DNA from 4 places in the Pantoea sp. X-Soil-ISGK-275 genome. Region 3 is predicted to be linked to each of the others. Evidence: riboswitches for the same ligand, from Rfam matches in the RefSeq annotation. Region 3 holds a riboswitch; each other region holds the start of a gene.
What was found. A riboswitch is a leader RNA that binds a small molecule or an ion and turns the genes downstream of it on or off. The one in region 3 is predicted to bind thiamine pyrophosphate.

Region 1 (7,738 bases), on a different replicon from region 3:
GCTGGTGCTGCTGTCGCTGGCGGCGCGCGGTCTGCGCTCGGCGCGCCTCGGTGAACAACCGGACGCGCCACAACCCGCCACCGCCGATGCTTAACGGCTAAACTGCCGCTCGATGCTGCTGAGCATATTGCTGGCGCTATAGTAATCGAGGCGGAAGGTGTCGTTACCTACGGCAAAGATGTCGTGCTGCCGTACTGCCGGAAGATGGGCGAGGAACGGATTCTTCGCCACCTGCGGCACGGTTTTTTCATCGGCGGCGAACAGTAACAGCGTGTTGCCGGTAATACCATCGGCCATGTTTTCGCCGTTCAGCTGAATAATGTCATTGCGCTTGCCCATGCTGGTGCTGCCCTGAAAACTGGCGGGCGGCGCGGCCAGCGTGAAGCCCAAATCCTGCAACAGCGCGCCCTGCGCCGATGCTGGCGTCCACAAGTTCATTCCGCGTCCATCTTCGTAATAGACCAGCGCAGAGGTCGGCTGCGGCGGCAGCGTGATCTTGTGACGCACCGCGTCTACCCGTTGGTCGAACGCTGCAATCACCTTTTTAGCATCGGCTTCATGGCCGGTAATCTCGCCCAGCTGCAAGGTCAATGCCTGCCAGCTCTTGTCGCCGTAATCGATCACTAACACCGGGGCGATGGTTTGCAGTTGATCGTAAAGGCGCAGCGCCGAATCGCCGCCGGTGGCAGCCATCACGATCAAATCTGGCGCTTCGGCGGCAATCGCTTCGGCATTCGGCTGCGAGATATAGAGCGGCTTAACCTGTCGCGCTTTTGCCACTGCGCTCCATTGCGTGAAAAAACCCTGCGCATCCGACACGCTGCTGCTGCGACTGGTAGCCCCGGATCCCACCAGCGGCGCGTTAATCGCCAGCAAAGTGCCACTCAACGTCACGCTGGTAGAGACAATACGCTGCGGCGGCTGTTGGAGAGTGAACGGGCCTTTCGGTGTGGCGAGAGTGCGCGGCCAGGCGGCGTCGGCATATACATGGGTGCAAATGAAAAACAGGCTAAGTAGCAGAGAAAGAGCGGGGAAACGCATCAGGTTGTCCATCACTTGATAGTTGAGAATAAATATCATTATCAAAAATAAGTGCGGGTGCAAGGGAATTGTGCGTGGTTTCCCTCACCCTGGCCCTCTCCCGCAGGCGGGAGAGGGAATGTGGAGGTGGGCGCGGTCAGCTCCCTCTCCCGCGCGCGGGAGAGGGTTGGGGTGAGGGACAACGCACCAACCTACAACGAATATCGCGCCATAGGTGCCACAACTTTAATCACGCCATTGGCCTTCATATATTCACCAAACGCCTGATAGCGCGCCTGATCAAACTCCGCACTGTGCGCGGCGAAATACGGCAGCGTCGCCTGCCACGCTTCGTGATTGAGCGGGGTATTCAGCTCGGGATATTGCTTAATAAACGCCTGCCACGCTTCCTGCGGATGTGCACGCAGCCACGCCACACCGGCATCCAGACCACTTAAAAACGCCGGAATGCGTCTATCCTGCGCGGCAGTTTTCTGGTTTGCCACAATGATCAGCTCATCATAAGCAGGCACGCCATAATCTTCCGGTTTAAACACCGTTGGCTTGGCACCTTTGTCTTTCAGGTCCAGCAGCTCGTAGTTGCGGAAGATGGTCATCGCGCCATCAATCTTGTGCGTCAGCAGCGCGGAGGTGCCATCCATATTCAGGTTGATAAGCTTCACCGAGTCAGCATCAACGCCCTGTGATTTCAGCATATTGCGAATCGCCACATCTTCGGTGCCCGGCACCGCATAACCGATGGTTTTGCCCGCGAAATCTTTCAGCGAGTGGATATCACTCGACACCGTGGTCAGCGTATTCAGCGGCTGATTAATCAACGTGCCGACGCGGATCACCGGCACCTCTTTATCCACCAGCGTGTAGAGCTGCGGCTGGTAGCTGATGGCGAGATCGACTTTACCCGCCGCCAGCAGCAACGGCACCGAAGCAGAATCGGCCGGCGCGATCATCTCCACATCCAGCCCCTCTTTCTTAAACGCGCCGCTGTGCTGGGCAGCAAAAATCGCCGCGTGGTTGGGGTTAATAAACCAGTCGAGCAGCAGACGAACTTTCTCCGCCGCCTGGACGTTAGCGGTCGCCAGCAGCAGCAACGCGGTCAATGCGATTCGTAGGGTATTCACGGTACTTCCTTATGTAGATTGCCAGAGGAGTTTCTTGCGCATTAGCGCTACGCTGCCCGAAAGCAGCAGCGCCAGAATCAGTAACAGCAGCAGTGCCGCGAAGCTGGTGGCGGTTTCCAGTCGCGCGTTGGATTGCATCATCAGATAGCCAAGCCCTTCGCTGGCGCCGACCCATTCACCAATCACCACGCCAATCGGCGCCAGCACCACGGCCATCTGCAGGCCGGAGAAAAATTGCGGTAACGCGGCGGGCCAGCGCACGCGCCAGAAGATGCTGAAGCACGATGACGTGCTGGTTTGCGCCAGTTCCAGCCAGCCGCTGGGCGTGCGGCACAGCCCATCGAACAGCGATAAGCACAGCGGGAAAAACAGGATTAAAGCCGCTACCACCACTTTCGAGGCGATACCAAAACCGAGCCACAGCACCAGCAGCGGCGCAAGGGCAAACACCGGAATCGCCTGGCTGGCGGTGACCAGCGGAAACAGCACACGACGCAGCAGCGGACTGGCCGCCATCAGCACCGCCAACGTCACGCCCGCGCCAACGCCCAGCAGCAGCGCCAGCACAATTTCCGCCAGCGTATAGAGCGCGTGATGCCACAGCAGTTGACGATGCAACCACAGCGCTTCAAACACCGCCTGCGGCGTGGGCAGCAGGAAGGTTGGCACGCCGCTGTGACCCGCCAGCAGCCAGCCGCACAGCAGCACCACGATCAGGTAGATCGCGCTAAACAATGTTTTCATGGGTATTCAGTCGGGTAAAGAGTTGAGCCTGCGCCTGCAGCACGTCGGGATGATCAAACGCACGCGGCGCGTCACCGCCGGGAACCGGCCAGCTTTCGATGGCCAGCGGCTGGCCTTGCAGCAGCAGAATGTCATCGGCCATGCGGCACGCTTCCAGCGGATCGTGCGTCACCAGCAGCACGGTTTTGCCTTGCAGTAATTCGGCAGTCAGCGTTTGCAGGCTGAGTTTGGTCATCACATCCAGCGTGGCGAAAGGTTCATCCATCAGCACCACGTCGCGCTGCGCATAGAGCGTGCGTGCCAGCGCCACGCGTTGCCGCATGCCGCCCGAAAGTTGCTGCGACGGCGCATGCGCTACGTCACTGAGTTTCACCTGCTCCAGCAGCGCCAGCGCGCGCGGACGATCCGGCTTTTCGCCGCTGAGCCGCGCCGACAGCATCACGTTGTCGAGCACCGTCAGCCATGGATAAAGCAGATCCTGCTGGCCCATCCACGCTACGTTGCCGCTTAAGCCCTGCACCGCGCCCTGCTGCGGCTTGAGTAATCCGGCCACCAGCCGCAGCAGCGTACTTTTGCCGATGCCGCTGCGTCCCAGCATTACCGTGGTTTTGCCGCCGCGCAGTTGCAAATTCAGCCTCTGACACAGCGGTTTATCGCCCCAGCTAAAACTCACATCGTTGAAGAAAATGTCCTGATTCATGGGCGATTGGCCGCCAGAATCGCCAGCTGATGAAATCCACGCTGCGCCAGCGCGCTAGCGGCCTGCGCGGCGCGGATGCCGCTGGCGCACACCAGCACGATGCGCTGCTGGGCGGGCGGCTGCCATGCCGCAATCGCCTGCGGCAAGATGCGCTCAACGCCATCCGCCACGCTGACCGGCGCTTCTTCACAGCTGCGCAGTTCAACAATGCAGTCATCGGCGGCGAGCTGTTGCGGGTCAATAAACGGCACCGCATGTTCCGGCTCTTCCGCATCATCAAAGCGGAACGGGCGAAAATGCCAGTTCACGAAGTCGCAGTTCACCAGACAACCGAGCGGTGATGGCTGCAATTCCAGCAGCACGCTGAGCGCCATCTGCGCCTGCATCGCGCCGAGCGTTGCCACCGCCGGGCCCATCACGCCGGCGGTGTTGCAGTTCGCTGCCGACGAAGGCAAGCGCGGGAACACGGCGCGATAACTCGGCGCGCCACCACAGAATCCGCCGACGTAACCTTGCCGTCCCAGCACCGAGGCGCTGATCAGCGGAATGCCCGCCTTCATGCAAGCATCGGAAAGTTGGTAGGTGACGGCAAAGTTATCGGCGGCGTCGATCACCAGATCGCAACCCGCTAGCGCCTGCTGCACATTGCTGGCGCTCAGCGATTGTTGCAGCGCCTCGATTTGCACCTGCGGATTGCGCTGCTGCAACGCCTGCTGCGCGCGCAGCACTTTGGGCTGGTCGATATCCTGCTCAGTAAACAGCGTTTGCCGATGCAGGTTATGCAGCGCAACTACATCGTCGTCATACAGCCGAATATGGCCGATGCCCGCGCCCACCAGCTGCGGCAGTAGCGTAGCGCCCAATCCACCCGCGCCCGCCACCAGCACACGCGCCTTAAGCAGCTTCTGCTGCCCTGCCTCGCCGATTTCCGGCAGCATCATCTGGCGTTGATAACGTTGCATGTTTGCCTGCCTCAACTCAGATTTGCCAGGCCAAAGATCGGCGTGGACGCGGCTGCCATGTCGCGCTTCTCCATCAGTCCCGCAGCGCGTGCGGCCTGTCCGGCTTCAATCGCCAGTCGGAAGGCGTTGGCCATACCAATCGGATCGCCCGCTTTGGCAACGGCGGTGTTGAGCAGAATGCCATCGAAGCCCATCTCCATCGCCTGCGCCGCCTGCGACGGCGCGCCAATGCCAGCATCAATGATCAGCGGAATGTCGCTGAACCAAGCACGCATGGCGCGCAGCCCGTCGATGTTGCGCAAGCCCTGACCGGAACCAATCGGCGCGCCCCACGGCATCAACAGTTCGCAGCCCGCCGCCAGCAGTTTTTCGCCGACGATCAGATCTTCAGTGGTGTAAGGAAACACCTGAAAACCCTCTGCGCTGAGGATGCGCGCGGCTTCCACCAGCGCGAAAGGATCGGGCTGCAGCGTGTCGGCGTGACCAATCACTTCCAGCTTGATCCACGCGGTGTTGAACAGTTCGCGCGCCATGTGCGCGGTGGTGACGGCTTCTTTCACCGTGTGACAACCGGCGGTATTGGGTAACACGCGGATGTTGAGGCCGGTCAGCAGTTCACGGAAAGCCGCGCCCGCCGCGCCTTCGCGCCGTAAACTGACGGTGATGATGTCGGTGCCGGAGGCGGCAATCGCCTGCTGCAAAATGGCGGGCGAAGGATAACCGGCGGTGCCGAGCAGGAAGCGCGATTGCGGGTCAAAATCGTAAAACATCGCTTAACCTCCCTGCATCGGTGACAGCACTTCAAGCTGGCAACCTTCATCCAGCAGCTGCGTGTAGTACTGGCTTTTTGGCACAAACGCACCGTTGTAGGCGGTGGCGACGCAGGCCGCGTCAATTTGCTGCTCGATCAGCAATTCGCTCAGGCTGTTTGCCTGCGTGCTGATGAGGCGGCCGTTAAGCTGAATGTTCATTTTTAAGTTCCCCAGAAAGACGCTGCATCAGCTGCTCTGCCAGCATCGGTGCCAGCAGAAAACCGTGGCGATACATGCCGTTGAGATAAAAGGTGTGGTTGTGATAGTGGATTTCCGGCAGATTCGCCGGATAAGCCGGACGCAGCCCGCTGCCGCTCTCAATGACGCGCGCTTCGGCTAAAGCCGGATGAATGGCGTAGGCGGCGCTGAGCAACTCCATCATGGCGCGCGCGCTGATGGCGCTGGCGTCGTCGCTCTCGATCATGGTGGCGCCGAGCATAAAGTGGCCGCCGCGTCGCGGCACCAAATAGCAGGGAAAACGCGGATGCAGCAGACGAATCGGGCGGGAAAACTGCACGTCTTCGCTGTGCAGAATCAGCATTTCGCCGCGCACCGCACGCAGGCGCGGCAGTTCCGGCGCGGCGTGAATGCCGCGACAATCGATAATCTGGCCGCTCGGCGCACGATTGTTGAATGGTACGCCGCGTGCGATCAGCGTGACTCGCATCTCCTGCAACGCCAGACGCGGATCGAGATGCGCTTCCCCGGCGAAAAACAGACCGCGTGCAAAGCGCCCTTCCAGCGCCGGTTCGATGTCGGCGGGATCGACCCATTGGTGCTGCTCGGTCATACGGGCGAAACGGTTGAGTTCCTGGCTATCGCGCGGCGGCGCAACCACCAACGTGCCTTGATGCTCGACGCTGCTGACGCGCTGTTGCCACCACGCGGCGGCGTGTTGCCCAAGAGTGATAACATCGCGCGGCGCGCTTTCGGCTTCACACCAGGGCGCCAGCATGCCGCCAGCAAACCACGATGCCGGGCGGCGCGCGTCATCGCCAATCACCTCAACGTCTTCACCGCGTTCCGCCAGCAAAGTGGCTACGCATAGGCCCGCCACGCCGCAGCCAAGCACGCTCCAGCGGCTCACAGCGCCGGATCCAGGATGTTCAAACAGGGGGAATTCACATCGGCCTCTCAGTGTTAGCTGAGACCCGCAGATACAGGAGAAGGGAAATGGCGCATCCATCGAGCTGGTTTGAGCGCCAGACAGCCCAATGATAAAGACTGTCAGTCTTCCTACGCCAGTATCAACTGGGTCAGGTTCAAAGGGTCGCTAAACCGCGCAGTGCGCTATTAGCCTCTCAGTCTCTTTGGCGAGACTCCCCCGACGCGTCTATTTGTATTGCAGGCGATGGTCGCCGTCAAGCGCGGAATAACCAGACTGTTTACATGGGAATAAGCAGCAAGGCATTTATCGCTACCTGGGCTTTGTGGATCACAAACGTAACATATGGTATACAAACACATTATTTTATGCGCAAGAACCAATTACAGGTGATGTCGGAATATCCATGAAGAATATTAAAATTGCATTTATTAAAGCCGGCTGGCACAAAGAAATTGTCCACAATGCCCTGGTGGGATTTGAAAAAGAATTAGCCGATCAATCCGTAGAAGCAGAATTAAAAGTGCTGGAAGTGCCTGGCGCATTTGAAATGCCGCTGCTGGCTAAGCGTCTGGCCGAAACTGGTAAATACGATGCGATTGTCTGCGCGGCGCTGGTGGTTGACGGCGGTATCTATCGCCATGATTTCGTTGCCGCTGCGGTCGTAGACGGCCTGATGAATGTGCAGCTGACTACCAACGTGCCGGTGTTCTCCGTGTCATTAACGCCGCATAATTTCCAGCCGGTTGATGTTATCGAAAACTTCTATACCGAGCATTTCATTAAGAAAGGTAAAGAAGCCGCGCGCGCTGCGCTGGCTATTCACAATCTGTCGATTGATTAATGCATTAAAAAGGGAGCACCTCATCAGGCGCTCCCTTTTTATTTAATCTGACTTTCTACTATTAATATTCAGAATAGTGCCAGCCTCGCTTCACTTAATGTTTCACACTCATCAAATGATTACTTTTCATATGTCGGCGCGTTTCAGATGGATTGATATCGCACGCTTTCGGCAGTAACAGCGTAAAGATTCCCGCAATCACCAGTGAACCCGCCAGCCAGCAGATCGCCACGTTTTGGCTATACAGCAGTGTCATGATCCCTACTAAGTACGGTCCGCAGAATCCACCCAGATTACCCAAGCCATTGATCACGCCACGCGCGCTACCCGCCACTTCCGGCGCAGCGATACGTCCGGGAATCGACCAGAACGGGCTGGTTGCCGCTTTGAGGAAGAAGCCGCACACCAC
Region 2 (7,738 bases), 2.0 Mb from region 3:
CACCAAATCAATTGGGTTCTCGCTGGTCAGCTTGCTGTAGACGCGTTCATCGGTGTGACCAAACTTCACCGCGTTATAGCCGCCATTATTCTCCGCCATCTTCTGCTTCACAATATCCGCACCAATGGTCGCCGCCAGATGGTTGGCCTGGCCGGTTAAATCGGCGCTGGCGTGATAATCGACGCCGTCTTTCTTGAACGCGTCATTACGCAGATAAGCCCACAGCACCGTCACCATTCCCAGCTCGTGCGCGCGTTCAAAGGCCGCCGAGATCTCTTCAATCTGACGACGCGATTGCTCGGAGCCAAAATAAATGGTGGCGCCAACCGCCACCGCACCCAGATTAAAGGCCTGCTCAACGCTGGCGTACAGCGTCTGATCATATTGCGTCGGATAGCTCAGGGTTTCATTGTGGTTTAGCTTCACCATAAATGGAATGCGGTGCGCATAACGGCGTGAAACCGCGGCCAGCACGCCGTAAGTGGAGGCCACGCAGTTGCAGCCGGCTTCAATCGCCAGCTCAACGATGTTTTTCGGGTCGAAATAAGCCGGGTTAGCGGCAAAGGAGGCACCCGCCGAGTGCTCAACACCCTGATCGACCGGCAGAATCGACAAATAGCCGGTGCCGGCTAAACGTCCGGTGTTGTACAGCGTTTGCATGTTGCGCAGAACGGTGGGAGAACGATTGTTGTCGATCATCACGCGATCAACATAATCCGCGCCTGGTAAATAGAGGCTATCCGCTGGAATGGTCATGCAGCGATGTTGAAGAAGGCTGTCCGCCTCTTTGCCCAATAACTGTACGATGTCCGTCATGTTCGCTCCTGATAAATGGCTGGATTGGAACCGGCCAATGCCGATTCGCCCCCAACAGCCTGGACCGGAAAACGCCAGGCTGGCAAATTGCTGACTCCATTTTTCAGACGGATGCGCAGTGAAAAAGCGGCAATCTGGCGTTACGCCCTACCACCATTGATGGAAATGGTGCACCGGCCCAATGCCTTTGCCGACCTCCAGCGAATCGGCGTGCAACAGCGCCTGTTGTAGCCACGCCTTGGCTTCGACCACCGTTGCCGCCCAATCATCATGACGCGGACGCAACGCCGCCAGCGCGGCGGAGAGCGAGCAACCGGTGCCGTGCGTGTGGCGTGTGTTAACACGCGGCGCGGTAAAGCGCTGGCGTCCTTCGCGCGTGATTAGCCAGTCCGGGCTTTCGGCATCGCTGAGATGTCCGCCCTTCATCAGCACCGCTTCACAGCCAAGATCGAGCAGCGCATCGCCCTGCTGCAACATGGTTTTCTCATCCTGCGCCATCGCGCGTCCCAGCAGCGCGGCGGCTTCCGGCAGGTTTGGCGTGATCAGCGACACCTGCGGCAGCAGCAATTCGCGCACGCTGGCTACCGCATCAGGCGACAGCAGCGCATCGCCGCTTTTGGCAATCATCACCGTATCCAGCACCACAAACGGCAGGCTGGCCCGTTTCAGTCGCTCGGCGACCACCTCGACTATCGCGGTTTCGGACAACATGCCGATCTTCGCGGCATCAATGCGCACATCATCCAGCACCGAATCGAGCTGTGCGCCGACAAAATCAGGTTCGATGCGATAGACCGACTGCACGCCACAGGTGTTTTGCGCCACCAGCGCGGTAATCACGCTGGTGCCATAAGCACCCAATGCGGAGAAGGCTTTGAGGTCGGCCTGAATACCCGCGCCGCCGCTGGGATCGGTGCCAGCAATGGTCAATGCGTTGATGCGTTTCATGCTTTCACCTCCAGCGTCCACAGCATATCGAGGAAGGCAGCAACGAAGCTGCCCGGCCCGGCGACCTGGCGTGCTGTCAGCTCACCGGCCAGCGACATCACGCGGCACGCCGCTGCCACATGTTGCAGGCGATCGCCCGGCAAGCTAGTGAAGGCCGCAGCCACTGCCGACAATGCGCAACCGGTGCCAACTACGCGCGTCATCAGCGGGCTGCCGCCGGGGATTGCCAGGGTACGCGCGCCATCGGTGACGTAATCGACTTCACCGGTCACCGCCACAACGGTGTGATAATCACGCGCCAGCTGCTGGGCGGCGCTCAGCGCGGCATCGGTTTGATGCAGGCTGTCCACGCCGCGTCCGCCGCTTGCCTGATGCGCCAGGGCGAGAATTTCTGAAGCGTTACCGCGAATCGCCGCAGGTTGCAGGCTCAGCAGCTGCTGGCAGAAGGTGGTGCGCAGCGTTAATGCGCCGACCGCCACCGGATCCAGCGTCCACGGCGTGCCTGCCGCTTGCGCTGCTTGCACCGCCGCCAACATCCCATCACGACGATCGCAGGTTAAGGTGCCTACGTTGATCAACACCGCATCGGCAAAACCGGCAAACTGCGCCGCTTCATCGGGGTCGATCACCATCGCGGGCGAAGCTTGCAGTGCCAGCAGCACGTTGGCGGTAAAGGTTTGCACTACTTCATTGGTCATGCAGTGCACCAGCGGCGCTTGCTGACGCAGCAGTTGCAAAGAGTGCGCGAGTTGCACGGGGGAAAGAAGGTCAGGCTGTTTCATTAGGCTCCCAACCGGCGATCAAGAAGGCGAATGCGGTCAGGCATCTGACTTCCCTACGCTGGCATTATCCAGATCAGGTCGGCGGGTGTATCTCAGCCCTGTATTAGAGGGGCACCCCGAGTCAAAACTACGTTGGCGAGCATAGGGAACAAGCCAGATTAAAGCAAGCTATCGACACTTTTCCTGAGGATCTTGTTCGCAAAGTTACATTTTACAGGTTCATCTAACTGATTGAATAAACTCCTTAAAACCCTTCTTTTTGCGTGCCATGTCATACTTTGTAATAAACTCCATTGATAATTCGCGTCGCGAAAAATAGCATCCCTCGCAACTTGTTTCATGACGAAACAATACGGATTTATTAATTGTTCATGGAAGTATCACGGAGGATTTGCTATGCGTCGAATTCCACGCGCGCCGCTCTCTGCGGCCATTATCTCTGCCCTCTTCGCCGGTACGTTTTTGCCTGTTCCCTGCGCCCACGCTGCGGGTTTTGTCGAAGACTCATCGCTCACTGGCAACCTGTTTTACTGGCAACGCCAGCGCGATCGTAAAGAGATGGATCCGCAAAAAGGCGCGTATGGTCAGTATGACGCCAATCTGCATCACGCCTCTGCCAACGCCAATCTCGACTTCTCATCCGGTTATGCCGGTGATGTAATTGGCCTCGATCTGGCGGCGTTTGGCGCTTTGGAGTTAAGCAATAGCGGCCCGGCGGCACCGAATGAAATTGGTTTCAGCAATGCCCGCACACGCTGGGATGAGGACTGGAGCGGAGATAAGAGTGGCTTAAGTCTTTATAAAGCGGCGATCAAGGCAAAATGGCAGGATAACTGGCTACGCGCAGGCTATTTGCAACCCAGCGGACAGACGCTGCTGGCACCACACTGGAGTTTCCTGCCCGGCACTTATCGCGGTGTTGAGGCTGGCACCGTCTTCGATTTTAGCGATGCGGGCGCCCTTTCCGTCTCCTGGATGTGGACAGACGAATACAAAGCGCCGTGGTATCGCGGCATGTACAACTTCCGCAAAGCCGATGGTGTGACGGAGATTCCGTGGCTGCAATCCTTTGGTGCCAAATATGATTTCAAAAACTCGCTGTTGCTGGAAGGCGCTTACGGCCAGGCGGCGAATTACATGGATCAGTATTTTGCTAAAGCGTCTTATCAGCTGCCGCTGGCCGATGCGCCACTGCGCACCAGCTATCAGTTTTACGGCGCGAAGGATCGTGACAACAGCGGCGTGGGCCAGGTCAACGATGTTTATGATGGCCTCGCCTGGCTACAGGCGCTGACGTTCGGCTACACGCTGGGCGCGTTCGATTTCCGCCTTGAAGGCACTTGGGTAAAAGCCGAAGGTAATCAGGGCTTCTTCCTGCAGCGTATGACGCCATCCTATGCCAGCTCAAATGGCCGCATGGATGTATGGTGGGATTCCCGCTCTGACTGGAACGCCAACGGTGAGAAAGCGCTATTCGCCGGTGTGATGGTCGATCTGGGGCACTGGCAATTACCCGGCTGGCAAGTCGGTACGTCGTACGCCTACGGCTGGGACGCTAAGCCTTCCACCAATCCGATTTACGACCAAAACCAGCGCCTGAAAGAGTCGGCGTGGAGCCTCGATCTGGTTTACACCATCCAGCAAGGCCGCGCCAAAGACACGCAATTCAAACTGCATTACACCCGCTACGACAATCACAGCGCTCTTCCCAGCTACAGCGGCGGTTACGGCAACATCTTCCAGGACGAAAGAGACATCAAATTTATGATCGTCGCGCCATTCACCCTGTTTTGACCCCGATCTGGCAGGAGCCAGAGACTTACCTCCGTGGAGAAGGATAACAACATGAAAAAGTTAAAAATCAGTTTACTGGCGCTGAGCGTGATGGGCCTTGCCGCCTGCAGTTCATCCCCGCGCAATAATCAGCAGGTCGTCGATCAAATCAGTCAGTTCGGCGTGCAGTATCAGGTCACTGACAACCAGGCGGCCGATCACGGCGTGAACTGCGCGAAACTCGGTGCCGATTGGGCATCCTGCAACACCGCTACCATCACGCTGACCAACAACGGTCCGGCGCTCACCAGTAAAAACTGGGCAATCTACATGAGCAACGTGCACGAAACGCTGCGGGTGGATAACGATCAGTTCAAAATGACCCATATCGTCGGCGATTTAACCCGTCTGGAACCGACGGAGAAATTCAAAGGTATCGCGGCGGGTGAGTCGATTGAGATCCCTATCGTCAATGAATACTGGCAGCTGTTTATCACCGACGTGATGCCGCGCTGGTATGTCACCGCCGCCAATGCCACGCCAAAAATTATCACCAGCACCGATACCGAAAACCTCAGCGACTTTGTTAAGCCGTTTGGCGGCCAATGGAAGCGCATTGCCGACGATAAAAACGTGCTAATGCTGCCGCAAAGTCGTTTCACAAAGAATGCCGATGTGGCGCAACTGCCTGCCAGCGCGCTGCGCGGACAAATCACCCCAACGCCGCGTTCGGTGAAAGTTCATGCGGCGGATGTCGATCTGAGCCGTGGCGTTGCCTTGCATCTTGAGGTATTGGCGGACAACCAGGCCGATGCAGTTAAACAGCGTTTCGATTTGATGGGGCTCAAACCGCAGTCAGCGGGTTATGACATTCATACCCGTATCGCCGTCAATCATTTCCACGGCGCAGAGGCGGTTTCCGGTGCTTATGAACTGCGCATCACACCGCGCGGCACCGATATCATTGGTTACGATCAGGCTGGCGTTTACTACGGCTTAATGTCGTTACTGTCGCTGGTGCCGGCTGAAGGTAAACCGATTATCGCCACGCTTGAAGCGAAAGACGCACCGCGCTTTGCCTATCGCGGTGCCTTCCTCGATGTGGCGCGTAATTTCCACAGCAAGCAAGCGGTGCTGCGCATGCTCGATCAAATGGCGGCATGGAAGATGAATAAATTCCACTTCCACCTGACCGATGATGAAGCCTGGCGCATTGAAATTCCCGGTCTGCCTGAGTTGACCGACGTGGGCAGCAAGCGCTGTCACGATCTCACGGAGCAGCAATGTCTGCTGCCGCAATTGGGCTCCGGGCCGTTCACGGATAACAACGGAACCGGGCATTTCAGCCGCGCCGATTATATTGAGATCGTTAAATACGCGCAGGCACGCAACATCGAAGTGATTCCGGAAATCGATATGCCTGCGCACGCGCGCGCTGCGGTTATTTCGATGGAAGCGCGTTATCAGCAACTCATGAAAGCGGGTAAACCGCAGCAAGCCAGTGAATATCGTCTGGTGGATCCAACGGATACCTCGAATACCCGTTCCGTGCAGTTGTACGATCGCACCAGCTATCTCAATCCTTGCCTCGATTCCTCAAAGCGCTTTGTCGATAAAGTGATGGGTGAAGTGCAGGCGATGCACCGCGAAGCGGGCCAACCGTTGACCACCTGGCACTTCGGCGGTGATGAAGCGAAAAACATCCGCCTCGGTACCGGCTACAGCGATATCAAAAACCCGAAAGCGGGAACGGGCATTTTAGACCAAAGCAAAGAGGACAAACCCTGGGCAAAATCTCAGGTCTGCCAGGCGGAGGTGAAATCCGGCAAGGTGGAAGATCTGGAACACTTGCCAAGTCACTTCGCGCTGGAAGTGAGCAAAATGGTAAAAGCACACGGCATTCCGGTGATGCAGGCCTGGCAAGATGGGCTGAAAGATGCAGCTAACGCGCACGCCTTCGCCACCTCGCGCGTTCGCGTTAACTTCTGGGACACGCTCTATTGGGGCGGCTTTGACACCGCTAACGACTGGACGATTAAAGATTACGAAGTGGTGATCTCCAATCCGGATTATGTCTACATGGACTTCCCGTATGAGGTGAATCCCAACGAGCGCGGCTATTACTGGGGCACGCGCTTCAGCGATGAGCGCAAGATGTTTGGCTTCGCGCCAGACAACCTGCCGCAGAACGCGGAAACCTCGGTGGATCGCGATGGCAAAACCTTCGATGCCACCTCGAATAAGCCGTGGTCAGGCGCACACGGCATTTCGGTACAGTTGTGGAGTGAAACCACACGTACCGATCAGCAGATGGATTACATGGTGTTCCCTCGCCTGCTGTCGGTCGCTGAACGTGGCTGGCATCGCGCGAAGTGGGAGCTGGATTATCAACAGGGCCGCACCTTTAAAGGCGGCGAAACCCACTTCGTTAACCAGCAGCAGCGCAATCAGGACTGGCAGCGTTTCGCCAACCTGTTAGGCCAGCGTGAGTTGGGCAAGATGGATAAAGCCGGTATTCACTATCGTCTGCCGGTGCCGGGTGCGCGCGTGGAGAATGGCACGCTGACCATGAACATTGCGCTGCCGGGTCTGCCGCTGGAGTACAGCGTGGATAACGGTAAAAACTGGCAACGTTATCTGCCGCATGCCAAACCGACCATCACCGTCGCCGATAAAGTCTGGGTGCGCAGCGTAAGTCCGGATGGCAAACGTTTCAGCCGCGCTGAAGCACTTTAAAACTGATTTGCCCCTCGCTGGAGTGCAAGGGGCGAACACTGACAAGGATGTCGATGAAACACTCAACGTTTTCTTTTTATGTTGTTGCGCTGGGCGCCGGTTTAAGCGGCGCCCTGTTTATTCCGACACTCAGCTTATTTCTGGCTAACGAACTTAATGTGGCAGCCTGGAAGATCGGTGCCTTTTACAGTATTAATGCGCTCAGCAGTATTGCTATCAGTTTGCTCATTGCTCGTTATTCCGATCGTAAAAGTCAGCGCCGTCCCCTGTTACTGTTTTGTTTATTCTCGCTCTCGCTTAATTCACTGCTGTTTATCTTCTGCCGTAATTATCTGGTGCTCATCACGCTTGGATCGTTACTCAGCGCCTGTGGCAGCGCGGCGGTACCTCAGCTGTTCGCGCTTGCGCGGCAAACCCGCAGCGACAATACCTTCAGCGCGATCTTACGCGCCCAATTTTCGCTGGCGTGGGTATTTGGCCCGCCGCTGGCATTCTGGATTATTCAATTGGCCGGTTTCGCCTGGCTTTATTCCATTATGTCCGGCTTATTACTCAGCGTGGCGCTTCTGGCACTTACCTTGCCACTGGGCGATCAGGCGGTTGTCGCTACGCCTGAACAGCAAGATGATCAGCAACCGCTGGGGCAAAACCTGACGTTGCTGATGCTCGCCACCTTGCTGGTC
Region 3 (7,738 bases):
AATCTGTTCCACTATTGCCGGTAAGCAGTGGGTTTGGCGGGAAAAACGTGCGTTGCGAAAACCTGGCACCGAATCGGTATCATCCGGATGCGCCAGGCCTTCCACCAGCCCAACGGGATCGATGAGGAAGGTGCGAATAATTGAGGGATAGAGGCTTTTGTAATCCAGCACCAGCACCGAATCGTACAGGCCGGGCCGCGAATCCATCACGTAGCCGCCGGGGCTGGCTTCCGGCGCTACTTCACCGAGATTCGGCGCCACGAAACCGGCGCGATGCATACGCGGGATATAGAGATGACCAAAAGCCGCCACCGAACCGCCGTGGCGATCCACCGCTAAACCGTTTACCGTGGCACGTTCCAGCAGGAACGGCATGATGGCGGTGTGCTGGAAGATACGCGTCACCAGCTCGCAATCTTTGAGGTTATATTTCGCCAGCGCCGGCTTATCGTTGGCAAAGCGCCAGTTGATCTCCTCCATGCGATCCCACGGATTGTCGATGGCTTTGCCTTCGCCCAGCAGCTGGCGCGATACCGCTTCAAGGCTGAAAGAGGGGAAATCCCAGAAGGCAGATTTGAGCGCGTCGATGCCATCAATAATCAAGCGGCCCGTCGCCTGTGCGAAGAATACGCCGGGTTTGAAGCCGTGCTCGCGCCACTCCAGCGCCTGCTTGTGACGTCCTAAACGCAGCGGAATGCCGTAACGATCGGCGTGTTTCTGCAATACGCGCAAGTCGAACTGCACCACGTTCCAGCCGATAATCACATCCGGTTCATGCCGCTCAAACCACGCGTTGAGCTGCTCAAGCAGCTGCGGGCGGCTATCAACATAAATCAGCTCAAAATCGAGCGTGCTGGCATCGCCATTGGGCGGGCCAAGCATGTAAACCTGGCGCTGGCCGCAGCCTTCCAGCCCGATGCAGTAGAGTTCGCCATGCTGCGTGGTTTCGATATCCAGCGATACCCATTTCAGCTGCGGACGGTAATCAGGATGTGGCTTCAGGCGCGCGTTGACCACGCTGTCGCCGCGCGTTTCACCGCTAAACCACACCGGCGCAGTGATAAAGCGCTCCATCAAATAGCGTTCGGGTGGACGAATATCCGCTTCATACACCGGAATACCGTTTTCACGCAGGCGCTTTTCCAGATTTTGCAGCTGGCGATTGCTGCGACAATAGAGGCCAAACACCGGGCGGCGGCGGAAATCCTTCAGCGCCAGCGTTTGCAGGCGTGTGTGTCGCTCATCGCGGATCAGCGCTTCGGTTTGCGTGCGAAACTCCTCGGGAACAAACGCAACGGATTCCTGAGCAGGCAGCACCAGCCGCTGCGGGCCGCTGTCGGTTGCCAGCCATAGCACCACTTCGCTGCCGGTCGGCGTATCTCGCCAATGTCGGGTAAGCAGAAAACCTGCGCGCGGATCGGTCACGTGAACTCCAGAGGATGAATTGCAGTGAGTATAACATGGATGTTTATACAGTGTCCCGCAGGCGAAATTGTCACCACTTTGTCAACATCGTCCTACAATTCTTGCCTTGACGGTGGCGCAATGGCTCTGGACAATCCAGCCTCTATATTCCGCAGAGGATATTTATGGAAGCCTGGATTCAACACCTGTTTTCGCAATCGCTGGAGTACGCGCTGATCGCCGTTGCGCTGGTGACTTTCCTTGAGTCGCTGGCCTTCGTGGGATTGCTGTTGCCGGGCACGGTATTAATGGCCAGCCTTGGGGCGCTGGTCGGCAGTGGACAAATTGGGCTTTACCCGGCGTGGGCGGCAGGTTTTGCTGGCTGCCTGATCGGGGATTGGGTTTCGTATGGCATCGGCTGGAAGTTTCAGGGGCCGCTGCATCGTTGGAAATACATACAAAAATACAAAGGCTTGCTCGATAAAACTGAACATGCGCTGCATCAGCACAGCATGCTTACCATTTTGGTAGGGCGTTTTGTTGGGCCGACGCGTCCGCTGATTCCGCTGGCGGCCGGCATGCTGGAACTGCCGGTGCGCAAGTTCCTGCCGCCTAACCTGATTGGCTGCATTCTCTGGCCACCCGCTTATTTGATGCCGGGCATTCTGGCGGGCGTGGCGATTGACGTGCCGCAGGCCGCGCAGGGCGGCAGCTTTAAGTGGTTGCTGTTGCTGGTGGCGTTGCTGCTGTGGATCGGTGGCTGGTTGCTGTGGCGCTGGTGGCGCAGCGGCAAAACCGTCGATTGGGCAACGAAATATCTGCCGACTGCGCGCCTGCGCTGGCTGGCTCCTCTAATGGCGGCAATGGGTCTGGGCGCGTTTATCGCTATCCAGTTCCATCCAATGATGCCGATCTTCCGCCACCTGCTGTGGAAAGTCTTCTTCGCTTAACGCGACGTCACGCCAAGGATGGCGGCCGCCTCACTTTCACCACGCACCAAACTTTCAGTGCTGCCATCCCAATAGATGCGCCCATCGACGATCACCAAACTGCGCGGCGCAATTTGCTGAGCATCTTCCAGACTGTGCGACACCATCAACAAGGTGATGTTGCGGCTTTCGCATACCGAACGAACCAGCTGCAGCATCTCGTTGCGCAGCGCCGGATCCAGCGCTGAGAAGGGTTCGTCCAGCAGCAAAATTGGCTGATTGCGCAGCAGGCAACGCGCCAGTGCCACGCGCTGACGCTGGCCGCCGGAAAGCTCGCCAGGCAAACGCGTGAGCATTGCCTGCAGGCCAGTTTGCTCGGCGATGTCTACGACTTGCTGCTGCTGTTCGCGCGTCAGTTTCAGGCCCGGATGTAAACCCAACGCCATGTTTTGCTGCACCGTGAGATGCGGAAAAAGGTTGTTCTCCTGGAACAGCATGGAAACTGGCCGCGCCGACGGCACGCTGTGAGTATGATCGATGCCGTTCATCACCAGCGCGCCTTGATTGATTGGCAAAAAGCCGCCAATCAGACTCAGCAAGGTACTTTTCCCCGCGCCGCTCGGACCGAGGATCGCCAAACGTTCACCTGCCTGCGCCGCAAAACTGAAGCGCATCGGCAGATGCTGATAAAGGTAAGTGAGGTTATTCAGTGTCAGCATGGCGACCCGGTAATTTTTCCATCAGAGTAAAGAGTAACAAGCAGAGGAGCAGCAATAGCAATGCGGTGACGGCGCCGTCCGCACCGCGATAGGCGCCAATCTGCTGGAACAGATAGAAGGGCAGCGTGCGGAAATCGGCGCTACCAAACAGTGCGACGACGCCGAAATCGCCAATCGACAGCACGCAGGCAAACGCCAGCGCCTGAGCAATGGGACGTTTCAACGCGCGCAGCTCAATCAGCCGCAAACGGTTGAAACCGGAGATGCCGAGTGAAGCGCAGAGCTGGCTGTAACGGGCGCTGATATCGCGCATCGGATTCTCCAGCACTTTCATGGCGTAAGGGATGGCGATCAGGGCGTTAGTGAAGATCACCAAACCATCGGCGCGCTGCGGCAGACCTACGGTGGCGTTGAACAGCAGGAAGAAACCGCTCGCCAGCACAATGCCCGGCATCGCCAGAATCAGCATGCCGCTCATCTCCATCGCCTGCGCCGCTATCACGTTCTGGCGCTGTCGCAGTTCGCGGCTGCTCCACAGCAGCATCATGGTCAGCACCACGCAAAGCAGGCCAGCACCGATAGCGATGCGCAGCGAGGTAAAGGTGGCTTGCCACAGCGCCGCTTGTTGCAGTGCACCGGCGACGCCGCCGCGCAAACCATCGACGATTACCGCCGCCAGCGGCGGTAACAGCAGCAGCAGCGCCAGGCCAATCAATACAGTATCGTTGGTGCGCGCCTGCCATGAATCCTGCGGATCGCGCCAGCCGCGAATGCTCTGGCTGCCGGTGGGAATGGCTTTACTGAAGCGCTGGCTCAATAGCACCAACAGCAAACAGCAGCCGAGCTGTAACAGCGCCAGCAGCGCCGCGCGGCCCGGATCGTAATCGAAATTTAGCGCCTGATAGATCGCCAGTTCCAGCGTGGTCGCTTGTGGTCCGCCGCCCAGCGCCAGCACCGTGGCGAAGCTGGCGAAACAGAGCATAAAGATCAGCGCTGCCGTCGGCAGAATCTGACGGCGCAGCCACGGCCATTCCAGCCAGCGAAACAGATTCCAGCCGCGCAGGCCGAGCTGGGCGGCGACTTGCCGCTGCTCGCCGGGAATACTCTCCAGCGCCTGTAACAGCAGGCGCGTCGCCAGCGGCAAGTTAAAGAAGACGTGCGCCAGCAGAATGCCCTGCAGGCCATACGGCGAAAAGTGGTAGTCAAAGCCAATGGCCGCGCACAGTTGCGCCAGCCAGCCGCTGCGACCGTAGACGCTGAGCAAGCCAAACACCGCCACCAGCACCGGCAGCACCAGCGTCATGGCGCATAAGCGCAGCAACAGGTTGCGACCGGGAAAACGGCGGCGATAGAGCGCGCGCGCCAGCAAGATTGCGGGCAGCACTGAGAGCAACGCCGACAGTAGCGCCTGCTCGAACGAGAACAGCAGCACATGATGCAGATAACTGTCGTTGAGCAGCGCGCGCCAGTCGGTGGCCGGCGCAACCATCACCAATGCGCCAAACGCCAGCAGCGCCACCGCGCACAGCAACAGCGCGACGGCGCTACCGGGAATTAACCAGCCGGACATTAACGGCTAACGGCGCTTTGCCATGCGCTGATCCACGCGGCGCGATGGTCGGCCACTTCGGCTGGCGTGTATTGCAACGCCTTGGCGGGCACCTGCAAAGCTTGATAACCAGCTGGCAGATCGCTTTTGATCACCGGATACATCCAGTTGCCAGTGGGAATGGTCTGCTGGAAAGCCGGAGAAACCATAAACTGCATGAACTGCTGCGCCAGCTTGGGCTGTTTGCTGCTGGCGAGCTGCGCGGCCACTTCCACCTGCAAATAGTGGCCTTCGCTAAATTCGGCCGCAGCGTAGTTCTCTTTCTTCTCTTCGATAATGTGATAAGCCGGAGAAGTGGTGTAGCTCAACACCAGATCGCCTTCGCCCTTCAGGAACAGGCCGTAAGCTTCACTCCAGCCTTTGGTGACGGTAACGGTTTTTTGTGCCAGCTTCTGCCACGCGTCAGGCGCGTTGTCGCCATAAACTTTTTGCATCCACAGCAGCAGGCCAAGACCCGGCGTGCTGGTGCGCGGATCTTCATAAATCACACGCCATTTTTCCGGGCTTTCAACCATCTCTTTCAGGCTTTTCGGCGGATTCTTCAGTTTGTTTTTATCGTAGACGAAGGCGAAGTAGCCATAATCGAATGGAATGAAGGTGTCGCTGTGCCAGCCATCTGGCAACGTTAATACTTTGGTATCAACGCTGCTTTTGGCAAATAGCCCGGTTTTCTCCGCTGCCTGCACCAGATTGTTATCCAGCCCCAGCACCACATCGGCTTTGCTATTTTTGCCTTCCATGCGTACGCGATTAAGCAGCGATACGCCATCTTCCAGCGCTACGTACTTCAGTTCGCAGCCGCACTGCGCTTCAAAGGCTTTTTTTACCGCTGGACCGGGGCCCCAATCGGCAGAAAACGAATCGTAGGTGTAAACGGTGAGAACCGGTTTGGCAGCGAAAGCCGGTGCCGCAACCAGCAGCAACACAGGCAGAACTTTGTTTAACACTTTGCGCTCCTTGAGGAGAAGATAAGGTCGAGTCGCAAAGGATCTGAGGAGTGAGGCATCTCAAATCCCTACGCCGGTATTAGCCGGATCAGGTTCGACGGGTTTCTCTCAGCCCTGATTTCAAGGCACCCCGTTGAGAACGGCTCATTCTAGACATTTATATGACAGCGCGAAAGGATCACAGCTCCGGCGGCGCAAACCAGGCCGATTTGAAGTCAAACCAGCCAAGCGTATTGAGGCGCACGCCACGCATACTGCGCTGCCCTTCCAGCAGCAGCCAGTGATGGAACAGCGGATGCAGATAGTCGCTGTCGATCAGCTGCTTACTCCATTCCGCCAACGGTAAATCCTTTTGCCGCCAGCGTGCGGCATCGGCTTGCCAGTCAATGGGGATGCAGTGATGCATCAACGGCAGCTCAAACAGTTGGGCGAACAGCGCGTACTCGAGCGGCAGGGTAAAGTTAACGCTGCCGAGCCAGATGTCACTTTCACCTTCGCCCTCGAACCACTCTTCGTAGCTCACAACGCGGGTGATCAGCTCAACACCTTGCTGCGCCAGCAGCGGTCGCAGCGCGTTGGCGATACCTTCATGCTCAACGTGATGGCTGTACCAGCTCAGCGTCAGCTGGGTTAAACCTGCTGGCTTGTCGGCGGACGTGAGATCGCGGCGATGGTGCCAGCGCGGCAGCAAGCCATAAGCGGGGAACCAGTAACGCTGATAGCCGACGCCAGCATGATTCAGTAAGGCGATCGGATTAAACAGATAACTCACCCAGCGGCGGAAATGCGCATCGCGGCCCAATTCGGAGCGCTGATCGTAAAGCAGGAAGTAGCAGCCTTCCTCCAGACGACTTTCTTCCGATTTTTCGTCAGCGGTTTCGCCCTGCAGTTTGACTCCGGCATACACCAGCTCATCACTGATTTCCGGCAGCACCCAAATCGACACATCGTCAATCAGCGCGCGATAGCCAAAGTAATCATCGAAGGCGGCGATCTTCAGCTGCGTTTGCTGATTGCGCACCACGCTGTACGGGCCGGTGCCAATTGGCTGTCGCGCAAACTGGCGCAGCGTTGGCCATTCGCGCGGCAGAATCATCGCGCTGACGCTGGCCAGCAGCCACGGTAACCAATCGTCCGGCTGGCTCAGATGGATATCCAGCGTCCAGGGCGCGGGCGAATCCAGTTTACTGATGTGAGAAAACAGCGGCTGGCTGCGCACGCGTTCCAGCGAAGCAATCACATCCGCCATTTCCAGTTCACGGCCATGATGAAAACGTATCGCCGGGCGCAGGAAGAAGCGCCACTGCAGCGGCGAGGTTTGCTGCCAGTGATGGGCGATATCCGGTTCGATTTCCCCCTTTTCCTCATTTATGCGCATCAGGCCGTTGAAAATTTGCCGCGCCAGATGGGTTTCCGAACGGCGCAGCGGTGAACCGGGCAGCAGATTGGGCAGCGGGCGATAATAGAGCACACGCAGGATATGTTTGCCCTGGCGGAAGCTACGACCTAAATGTGCCGCGATCATCTGGCGCACCTGATTTTTATCGCCCACCAGTTGCACTAACTGTTCGATGCGATCCTGCTCAAGTAGATCCTCAGCACGCTGCTGCTGAAGCGCCAGGCCGGTATAGCAGAAACTCAGCATCGAGCGCTTGCCGCGTCCCGCTTCCGCCTGCCAAATCAGCCAGCCTTCGCTCTGCATGGCATTGAGCAGGTTGCGCATATGGCGACGCGAGCAGTGCAGCAGATCGGCCAGCTCGTTGAGCGTGGTTTCCTGATCCTGCCCCTGACAGCTTTGCCATAAGCGGATGAATTGCTGCTGCAAACGTGAAGAAGACATAAAAGGGGAACTCCTTGTCAGAATCGCTCAGTTTTTCCTGCCTCATATTAGAGGCATACTGCCCGGCAATGGAAGAGCGGGAGGCATTCAGCAATGAATGGCGCTCTGCCAGCGGTTCCACCGACGTGGAACCTCTTTCTGAGTAGGGTGCATTTTCACCGCCAGCAGCGCTTTATCTGCTGGCTTTTTACGTTTTGCTGTAGAATCTTCTACCCTCATTTCTCTACCTATTTTTTTATTCGCAAAGGGATTTCTGCATGAAATCGCTGTTAACGCGTCAACGTCGCATC
Region 4 (7,738 bases), 540 kb from region 3:
ATGCAAGGCGCTATCCATGCTGACCCGATGGCCGGTCGAGATAAACAGCGGATTACAGCGCGCTTTACTGCGCCATACCCAGCCAATCTGCTCACCTTTGTCGAGCAGCGGCTGACGGCTGCCTGGCTCAGCGTCCAGCTCAGCAAAACGCCCGCATAGACGCTTCTTCGCTACGCCAATGGTAGGCACATCCACCAGCGATCCGAAATGCGCCGCCACGCCAAGCCGACGCGGATGGGAAATACCGTGACCATCAACAAACAGCAGATCGGGCATGTGGGAGAGTTGCTGCCAGGCTTCCAGCAGTGCCGGCATTTCGCGGAAGGATAAGAAGCCCGGAATATACGGCATGGTAGTGGCCACGCGTGCAATGCGATGTTCCACCAGCGTTAAGGATGGATACTCGAGGATGACCAGAGCAGCGCGTGTGATCTCACCGCCCTGTTCAAAACCTACGTCGGCGCCACCAATAAAACGCGGCGGCAGCACGTCGAAATCATCCTGCCGCACCACATCAGCAGCGCGTTGCAACTGTTCCTGGCGTAGTGCGGCTAAATCCACCATCAGCCCTGATGATAAGGACGTGACAGACGATGCACCGCTTCTACAAACGCACCGGCATGCTCAGGCGGTACGTCTGGATGGATGCCGTGGCCCAGGTTAAACACGTGGCCTTCGCCCGCGCCAAAACCTTCAAGAATCCCGGCTACTTCCTGCTCGATGCGCGCAGGCGGTGCATACAGCATGGAAGGATCCATGTTGCCCTGCAGCGCCACTTTGTCACCTACGCGACGACGCGCATCGGCGATATCGGTGGTCCAGTCGAGCCCCAGCGCATCACAGCCGGTCGCGGCTATCGCTTCCAGCCATTGGCCGCCACCTTTGGTGAACAGCGTAATAGGTACGCGACGACCTTCGTTCTCGTGCAGCACGCTATCGACGATTTTATGCATGTAATAGAGCGAGAATTCGCGATAGTCGCGTCCGGTCAGCACGCCGCCCCATGTATCGAACACCATGATCGACTGCGCGCCAGCTTTGATCTGCGCATTGAGATAAAGAATCACGCTGTCCGCCAGCTTATCCAGCAATTTGTGCAGGGTTTGCGGCTCGGCGTACATCATCTTTTTGATTTTTGTGAAGGCTTTGCTGCTGCCGCCTTCAACCATGTAGGTTGCCAGCGTCCACGGGCTGCCGGAGAAACCGATCAGCGGCACTTCGCCTTTCAGGTTGTGACGAATGGTACGCACCGCGTTCATAACATAACCGAGTTCATGCTCTGGATCCGGCACCGGCAGTTTGTCGACATCCGCACGACAGGTGATCGGGTTGGAGAAACGCGGGCCTTCGCCGGTCTCAAAGTAGAGCCCAAGTCCCATCGCATCCGGAATGGTGAGGATATCGCTGAAGAGGATTGCCGCATCCAGCGCATAGCGACGCAGCGGTTGCAGCGTGACTTCACACGCCAGCTCAGCATTCTTACACAGCGACATAAAATCACCGGCTTCAGCGCGCGTGGCTTTGTACTCCGGCAAATAGCGCCCAGCTTGTCGCATCATCCATACCGGCGTGACATCTACCGGCTGACGTAACAGGGCGCGCAGATAACGATCGTTCTTCAGTTCACTCATAATGGGCTCTCTCATGCTAAGGCCGGCAGTGTAGCATTTTCACGCCGCGCTGGCGCGACACAGGGCAACAGTATCTTCAATCAGGCGACGCGCCACCGTGCCGGGCGGCGGTAACAGCGGCAGATTGTCATAGCGATACCAACCGGCATCCAGCAGCTCTTTGCCGTCGTGTTGCAGATCGCCACCATCATATTCCGCCATATACGCCATCATCAGGGAATGCGGGAACGGCCACGGCTGCGAGGTCACGTAACGCACGTTTTTCACCCGCACGTTACTCTCCTCCATCACTTCCCGCGCTACCGCTTGTTCTAAGGTTTCGCCCACTTCGACGAACCCTGCCAGCACGGTATAGATGTTGTTGCGATGACGCGCATGATTGGCAAGCAGGATCTCATCGCCACGACGGATGGCCACGATGATGCACGGCGCAATTTGCGGGTAATAGCGCTCGCGGCAATGATTGCACAAGCAGGCAAATTCGCGTTTGCTGATGTGCATCTCATGGCCGCAATAGCCGCACCAGCGATGCGAACGGTAAAACTCCGCCAGCTGCACGCCACGCCCGACGATTTGGAACAGGCCGACATCCTCATCAATCAGTTGGCGCACCGAGCCCATGCTGTCCGGGCGCGACTCGCGTACCAGCCAGACATTCTCGCCCTGCCACTCGCCAATCAACATGCCGTTGCTGCCGTTCAGGCCAAAATCGCTGGCTAAGCCATGCGGCAATTCACCCTGCGGCATCCAAAGTTTTTGCTCATGGCTGACAACCCACCAACCAGCGTCTAAGCTTGAGATCTCACGTTGCATCTTAATCGTTGTCCTTAGCGTCAAATCGCACGCTGAAATCCTAATATTAAGTGTGTAATAAACAACTATAACCTACCTGGAGCCCCATATGCTTAACCAGTTAGAGAACCTGACAGAGCGTGTCGGTGGCAGAAATGAATTGGTGGATTCATGGCTGCGCGCCCGTCGACAGCTGCTCGTCACTTACTACGAGCTTATTGGCATGAAGCCACAAAAAGATGCGTTAACTGCGCTGGATGAACAGGCGCTGGATGCGTTTTGTCACAACCTGGTAGATTACCTGTCTACCGGCCATTTCAGTGTGTATGAACACATCATTAGTGAGATGCAGGGTGATAGCCCATTAATCGTGGCCGCGCAGATTTATCCGGCACTTGAGGCGAATACCGATCGCATCATGCAGCTTTACGACACCCATCTGCAGCAAGCGATTAACGATGATAATTGCGTGGATTTTCAAACCGCGCTCTCCGAAGTCGGTGAAGTGCTGGAATCGCGCTTTACGCTGGAAGATAAGCTGGTGCAGCTCGCCTGGGATCACCTGCTGGCGCGCCCGCCGGTGGCTAATGACAGCGTCATCGCCCGCCCGGCTTAACATCCTGAAGTTGTAAAAAACTTGTTATTCAAGAAAAGCCCTCTTATGCTAAATGGGCTTTTTTATTGTCTTCTTTAACGACAATCAAGAGTCAAATTTTGCGATAAAAGTAGCTTATATCGTAAAACACAACCTTGTCGGAGTGCCCTCCGGGGCTGAGACCGTTAATTCGGGATCCGCGGAACCTGATCAGGTTAGTACCTGCGAAGGGAACAAGAGTAGACATCATCAGCACGTTGCAAGCTGGCGCCCAGCATCGTCGCTGTTACTCCTTCCGAACTCTGGACAAGCAACTTCCAACCTTTACCGGAAACTTGCTATGTCTGCTAAAACAACTCGTCGTGAACAGCGCGCTCAGGCGCAAGAATTTATCGATTCCCTGCAAGGAACCGCTTTCCCCAACTCCAAACGTATCTGGATCACCGGCAGCCGGGCGGATATTCGCGTGCCGATGCGTGAGATACAGCTCAGCCCGACACACATCGGCGGTAGCAAAGAACATCCGCAATATGAGCCGAATGAAGCGGTGCCGGTATATGACACCGCCGGTGCTTATGGCGATCCTCAAGCCACTATTGATGTGCATCAGGGACTCGCCAGGCTGCGCGCTAACTGGATCGAAGAACGTGAGGACAGTGAAACTATCCACCAGCTAAGTTCCAACTACACGCAGCAACGTCTGGCGGATGAAGGCTTGGATCACCTGCGTTTTGAGCATCTGCCACAACCGCGCCGCGCCAAAGCGGGTCGCCGGGTTACCCAACTGCACTATGCGCGACAGGGCATCATCACGCCGGAGATGGAGTTTATTGCGCTGCGTGAAAACATGGGCCGCGAGCGTATTCGCGGTGAAGTGCTGCTACAGCAGCATCCGGGCCACAGCTTTGGCGCTAATCTGCCGGAAAATATCACCGCTGAATTTGTTCGCCAGGAAGTCGCCAGCGGCCGCGCCATCATTCCTTCTAACATCAACCATCCCGAATCCGAACCGATGATCATCGGCCGCAACTTCCTGGTGAAGGTAAATGCCAATATTGGTAACTCGGCGGTGAGTTCATCGATTGAAGAAGAAGTGGAGAAGCTGGTGTGGTCGACGCGCTGGGGCGCAGACACCGTGATGGATCTCTCAACCGGCCGCTACATCCATGAAACGCGCGAGTGGATTTTGCGAAACAGCCCGGTGCCGATTGGTACAGTGCCGATTTATCAGGCGCTGGAAAAAGTGAACGGCATTGCAGAAGATCTCAACTGGGCGATTTTCCGCGACACGCTGCTGGAGCAGGCGGAACAAGGCGTTGACTACTTCACCATTCACGCTGGCGTATTGCTACGCTATGTGCCGATGACGGCCAACCGGCTGACCGGCATTGTGTCGCGCGGCGGCTCGATTATGGCGAAATGGTGCCTGTCGCATCACACCGAAAGCTTCCTCTATCTGCACTTCCGCGAGATTTGTGAAATTTGTGCCGCCTACGATGTGGCACTGTCGCTTGGCGACGGCCTGCGTCCCGGCTCGATTCAGGATGCCAACGATGAGGCACAATTTGCCGAACTGCATACGCTGGGCGAACTGACCAAAATCGCCTGGGAATACGATGTGCAGGTGATGATTGAAGGTCCGGGCCATGTGCCTATGCAGATGATTCGTCGCAATATGACTGAACAGCTTGAGCATTGTCACGAAGCGCCGTTTTACACGCTTGGCCCGCTCACCACCGATATCGCGCCCGGCTATGACCATTTCACTTCTGGCATCGGTGCGGCCATGATCGGCTGGTTCGGCTGCGCAATGCTGTGCTACGTGACGCCGAAAGAGCACCTCGGTTTGCCGAATAAAGAGGATGTGAAGCAAGGGCTGATCACCTACAAGATCGCCGCGCACGCAGCGGATCTGGCGAAAGGTCATCCGGGCGCGCAGATCCGCGACAATGCGATGTCGAAAGCGCGTTTTGAATTTCGCTGGGAAGATCAGTTCAATCTGGCGCTCGATCCGCACACCGCACGCGCCTATCACGATGAAACTCTGCCGCAGGAATCAGGCAAAGTGGCGCACTTCTGCTCGATGTGCGGCCCGAAATTCTGCTCAATGAAAATTACTCAGGAAGTGCGCGAGTTTGCCGCCCGCCAGCAGGCTGAAGCTCAGCCGATTGAGGTGGGAATGGCGCAAATGTCGGATGCCTTCCGCAATCGTGGCGGCGAGCTTTATCACGCTGCCGATACCCTTAAAGAGGAAAATGTATGACCGACGCCTTTCCTGCCACGGCCCCAAAACTGGGGCTGTATCCGGTTGTTGATAGCGTGGAATGGATCGCGCGCTTGCTGGAAGCCGGTGTGCGCACCATTCAGCTGCGCATCAAAGATTGTGAAGATCATGAGGTGGAAGATGCCGTGCGCGAGGCGATTGCGCTTGGCAAACAGTATCGGGCACGCCTGTTTATCAATGATTACTGGCGCTTAGCCATTAAATATCATGCTTATGGCGTGCACCTTGGCCAGGAAGATCTCGATGTCGCCGATCTGGCGGCCATTCGTGAGGCGGGATTGCGCCTGGGTTTATCGACGCATGACGATGCCGAGCTGGATCGAGCGCTGGCGCTGCGCCCTTCTTACATTGCGCTTGGCCACATCTATCCTACGCAAACCAAAGACATGCCATCTGCGCCGCAGGGCGTGGTGGAATTGAAACGCCATCTGTCGCGTTTACAGGATGTGCCAACCGTGGCGATTGGCGGTATTTCACTGGCGCGCGTGCCTGAAGTGCTGGCTACCGGCGTGGGCAGTATTGCGGTGGTGAGTGCGATTACCCAGGCCGTAGACTGGCGCGCAGCAACGCAGCAGTTGCTGTCACTGGTGGAAAATGGAATCGAACCTGCAAAAGTAATGTAATGCGTGGTAAGTGAGGATGAAACGCTGGAATCTGTCGCGCAGCAGCGTGATGTGATGGCTAGCGCCCTTTCCTGATAAAGCTAAAGTGTGCCTGCCCGCTGTCGCTTGCAGCGGGCCAGGGCTGGTCTTAACCTCTCCCAGCCCTGCCTTTCTTCACATAGTCAGGGAGGAAGTATGTACGGTTTCCACACTACAAGCCAGCATGGCACGTTCTACTGCTGCACCGAGTTGGGCTATCGCCTGTTCCGTATGCTCATTCATTGGCAAACCATAATTCAGGCGCAAGCAGTTGCGATACTTGCCCGAGGCCGAAAACAACGAGCCCACCGCAACCTGCATGTTCAGCTCACGCAATTCGGTATTGAGCCTGACCGCGTCAAACGCCTCTGGCAATTCAATCCACATCAGGAAACTGCCCTGCGGACGCGACACACAAATCCCGCACGGGAAGTAGTGGCGCACCCAACAGCTGAAAGTTTCGTAGTTGCGTTGATACACCTGACGCATGCGCCGCAAGTGCGGCAGATAATGACCAAGGCGAATAAATTCGGCGACCGCATGCTGCGGCTGTGTGGCCGTCGATCCGGTGCTGATGTATTTCATATGCAGCACGCGATCGCGATAGCGCCCCGGCGCCACCCAACCGACCCGCAATCCCGGCGCCAGCGTTTTGGAGAACGAACTGCACAGCAACACGCGGCCATCGTGGTCCAACGACTTGATGGTAACCGGACGCGGATATTCCCACGCCAGCTCACCATACACATCGTCTTCAATAATCGCGGCATCGAAACGCTGCGCCAGCGTAACCAGCGCACGTTTGCGAGATTCCGGCATGATGAAGCCCAGCGGATTATTGCAGTTTGGCACTACCACCACCGCTTTGATCGGCCACTGCTCGAACGCCAGTTCCAGCGCTTCCAGGCTGATGCCTGTGACCGAATCGGTAGGAATTTCAATAGCGCGAATGCCGAAGCCGCGCAGGGTTTGCATGGTGCCGTGGAAAGTCGGCGATTCCACCGCAATGATGTCGCCGGCCTGGCATATTGCACGAATCGAAATCGACAACGCTTCATGGCAGCCGGTGGTAATCACGATATCTTCTGCCGTGAGCTGACAACCGCTGTCAATCGTCAGACGCGCAACCTGTTCGCGCAATGCCGCGACGCCCAACAAACTGTCATAGTTGAGCTGATCAATTTCCTGCCTCTGCGCCATGCGGCTCTGAATTTTCCACAGCGGTTTCAACGTGGGCTGAGTGAGATCGGGAATACCGCTGCCGAGTTGCAATACATCGCTGTTAGTCCTGCTGCTGAGCAGCTCCAGCACAGATTCCCACTGTGTGATTTCCACCGGGCGCTGTGCCGGTCGGGTTATGGCGGGCATCGGCGGCGTCGCTTTGCGCGTTGCAACGAAATACCCGGATCGAGGCTGCGGCACGATCAGCTGTTTCTCTTCCAGCAGATGATATGCCTGCTGAACGGTACTGATACTCACGCCGTGTTCCAGGCTAAGCGTGCGCACCGATGGCAAGCGCTCGCCGCTGCGATACAGCCCTTGCTCAATTCGATCCGAAAGCAAACATGCCAAATGTTGGTAGCGCGTCATCGTATGCCTCACTAAGCCTTAGATCATGACAAACCAGTACAGATAGCCCTTATTATTACCATTCAGATTCATCACAGCGCAATCTGTATGTTAAAGATAAGTGATTTTTGCGTCTGTATCATAATACGTAGGAATTGGACAATGCATCTCAGGCAACCTACTGAGGGCAAGGATTATGGAATTCGATCAAAACCGCGCGGCTAAA

Region 1: linked by a shared signal. The riboswitch ahead of AC6I8A_RS22985 (FAD-dependent oxidoreductase) and the one ahead of thiB (thiamine ABC transporter substrate binding subunit) in region 3 are both predicted to bind thiamine pyrophosphate.
Region 2: linked by a shared signal. The riboswitch ahead of thiM (hydroxyethylthiazole kinase) and the one ahead of thiB (thiamine ABC transporter substrate binding subunit) in region 3 are both predicted to bind thiamine pyrophosphate.
Region 4: linked by a shared signal. The riboswitch ahead of thiC (phosphomethylpyrimidine synthase ThiC) and the one ahead of thiB (thiamine ABC transporter substrate binding subunit) in region 3 are both predicted to bind thiamine pyrophosphate.

What each region holds. Positions count from the first base shown of each region.
Region 1 is NZ_AP035977.1:754,172-761,909, forward strand. Features, by position in the region: gene entS (enterobactin transporter EntS) at 1-94, shown strand, start outside; gene fepB (Fe2+-enterobactin ABC transporter substrate-binding protein) at 91-1,041, opposite strand; gene AC6I8A_RS22955 (ABC transporter substrate-binding protein) at 1,233-2,162, opposite strand; gene AC6I8A_RS22960 (ABC transporter permease) at 2,172-2,906, opposite strand; gene AC6I8A_RS22965 (ABC transporter ATP-binding protein) at 2,890-3,606, opposite strand; gene AC6I8A_RS22970 (HesA/MoeB/ThiF family protein) at 3,603-4,568, opposite strand; gene AC6I8A_RS22975 (thiazole synthase) at 4,580-5,338, opposite strand; gene thiS (sulfur carrier protein ThiS) at 5,342-5,539, opposite strand; gene AC6I8A_RS22985 (FAD-dependent oxidoreductase) at 5,523-6,467, opposite strand; TPP riboswitch at 6,597-6,716, opposite strand; gene AC6I8A_RS22990 (6,7-dimethyl-8-ribityllumazine synthase) at 6,892-7,329, shown strand; partial or broken gene AC6I8A_RS22995 (MFS transporter) at 7,424-7,738, opposite strand, start outside.
Region 2 is NZ_AP035976.1:2,775,528-2,783,265, forward strand. Features, by position in the region: gene fbaB (class I fructose-bisphosphate aldolase) at 1-816, opposite strand, end outside; gene thiD (bifunctional hydroxymethylpyrimidine kinase/phosphomethylpyrimidine kinase) at 964-1,764, opposite strand; gene thiM (hydroxyethylthiazole kinase) at 1,761-2,546, opposite strand; TPP riboswitch at 2,580-2,675, opposite strand; gene chiP (chitoporin ChiP) at 2,943-4,340, shown strand; gene AC6I8A_RS12995 (family 20 glycosylhydrolase) at 4,392-7,055, shown strand; gene AC6I8A_RS13000 (sugar efflux transporter) at 7,109-7,738, shown strand, end outside.
Region 3 is NZ_AP035976.1:821,467-829,204, forward strand. Features, by position in the region: gene polB (DNA polymerase II) at 1-1,425, opposite strand, end outside; gene AC6I8A_RS03690 (DedA family protein) at 1,590-2,354, shown strand; gene thiQ (thiamine ABC transporter ATP-binding protein ThiQ) at 2,351-3,052, opposite strand; gene thiP (thiamine/thiamine pyrophosphate ABC transporter permease ThiP) at 3,036-4,622, opposite strand; gene thiB (thiamine ABC transporter substrate binding subunit) at 4,622-5,608, opposite strand; TPP riboswitch at 5,656-5,751, opposite strand; gene sgrR (HTH-type transcriptional regulator SgrR) at 5,787-7,448, opposite strand; gene AC6I8A_RS03715 (MFS transporter) at 7,706-7,738, shown strand, end outside.
Region 4 is NZ_AP035976.1:283,641-291,378, reverse strand. Features, by position in the region: gene nfi (deoxyribonuclease V) at 1-561, opposite strand, end outside; gene hemE (uroporphyrinogen decarboxylase) at 564-1,631, opposite strand; gene nudC (NAD(+) diphosphatase) at 1,671-2,444, opposite strand; gene rsd (sigma D regulator) at 2,533-3,039, shown strand; TPP riboswitch at 3,168-3,268, shown strand; gene thiC (phosphomethylpyrimidine synthase ThiC) at 3,359-5,281, shown strand; gene thiE (thiamine phosphate synthase) at 5,278-5,925, shown strand; gene AC6I8A_RS01275 (aminotransferase-like domain-containing protein) at 6,079-7,533, opposite strand; gene AC6I8A_RS01270 (DUF1127 domain-containing protein) at 7,709-7,738, shown strand, end outside.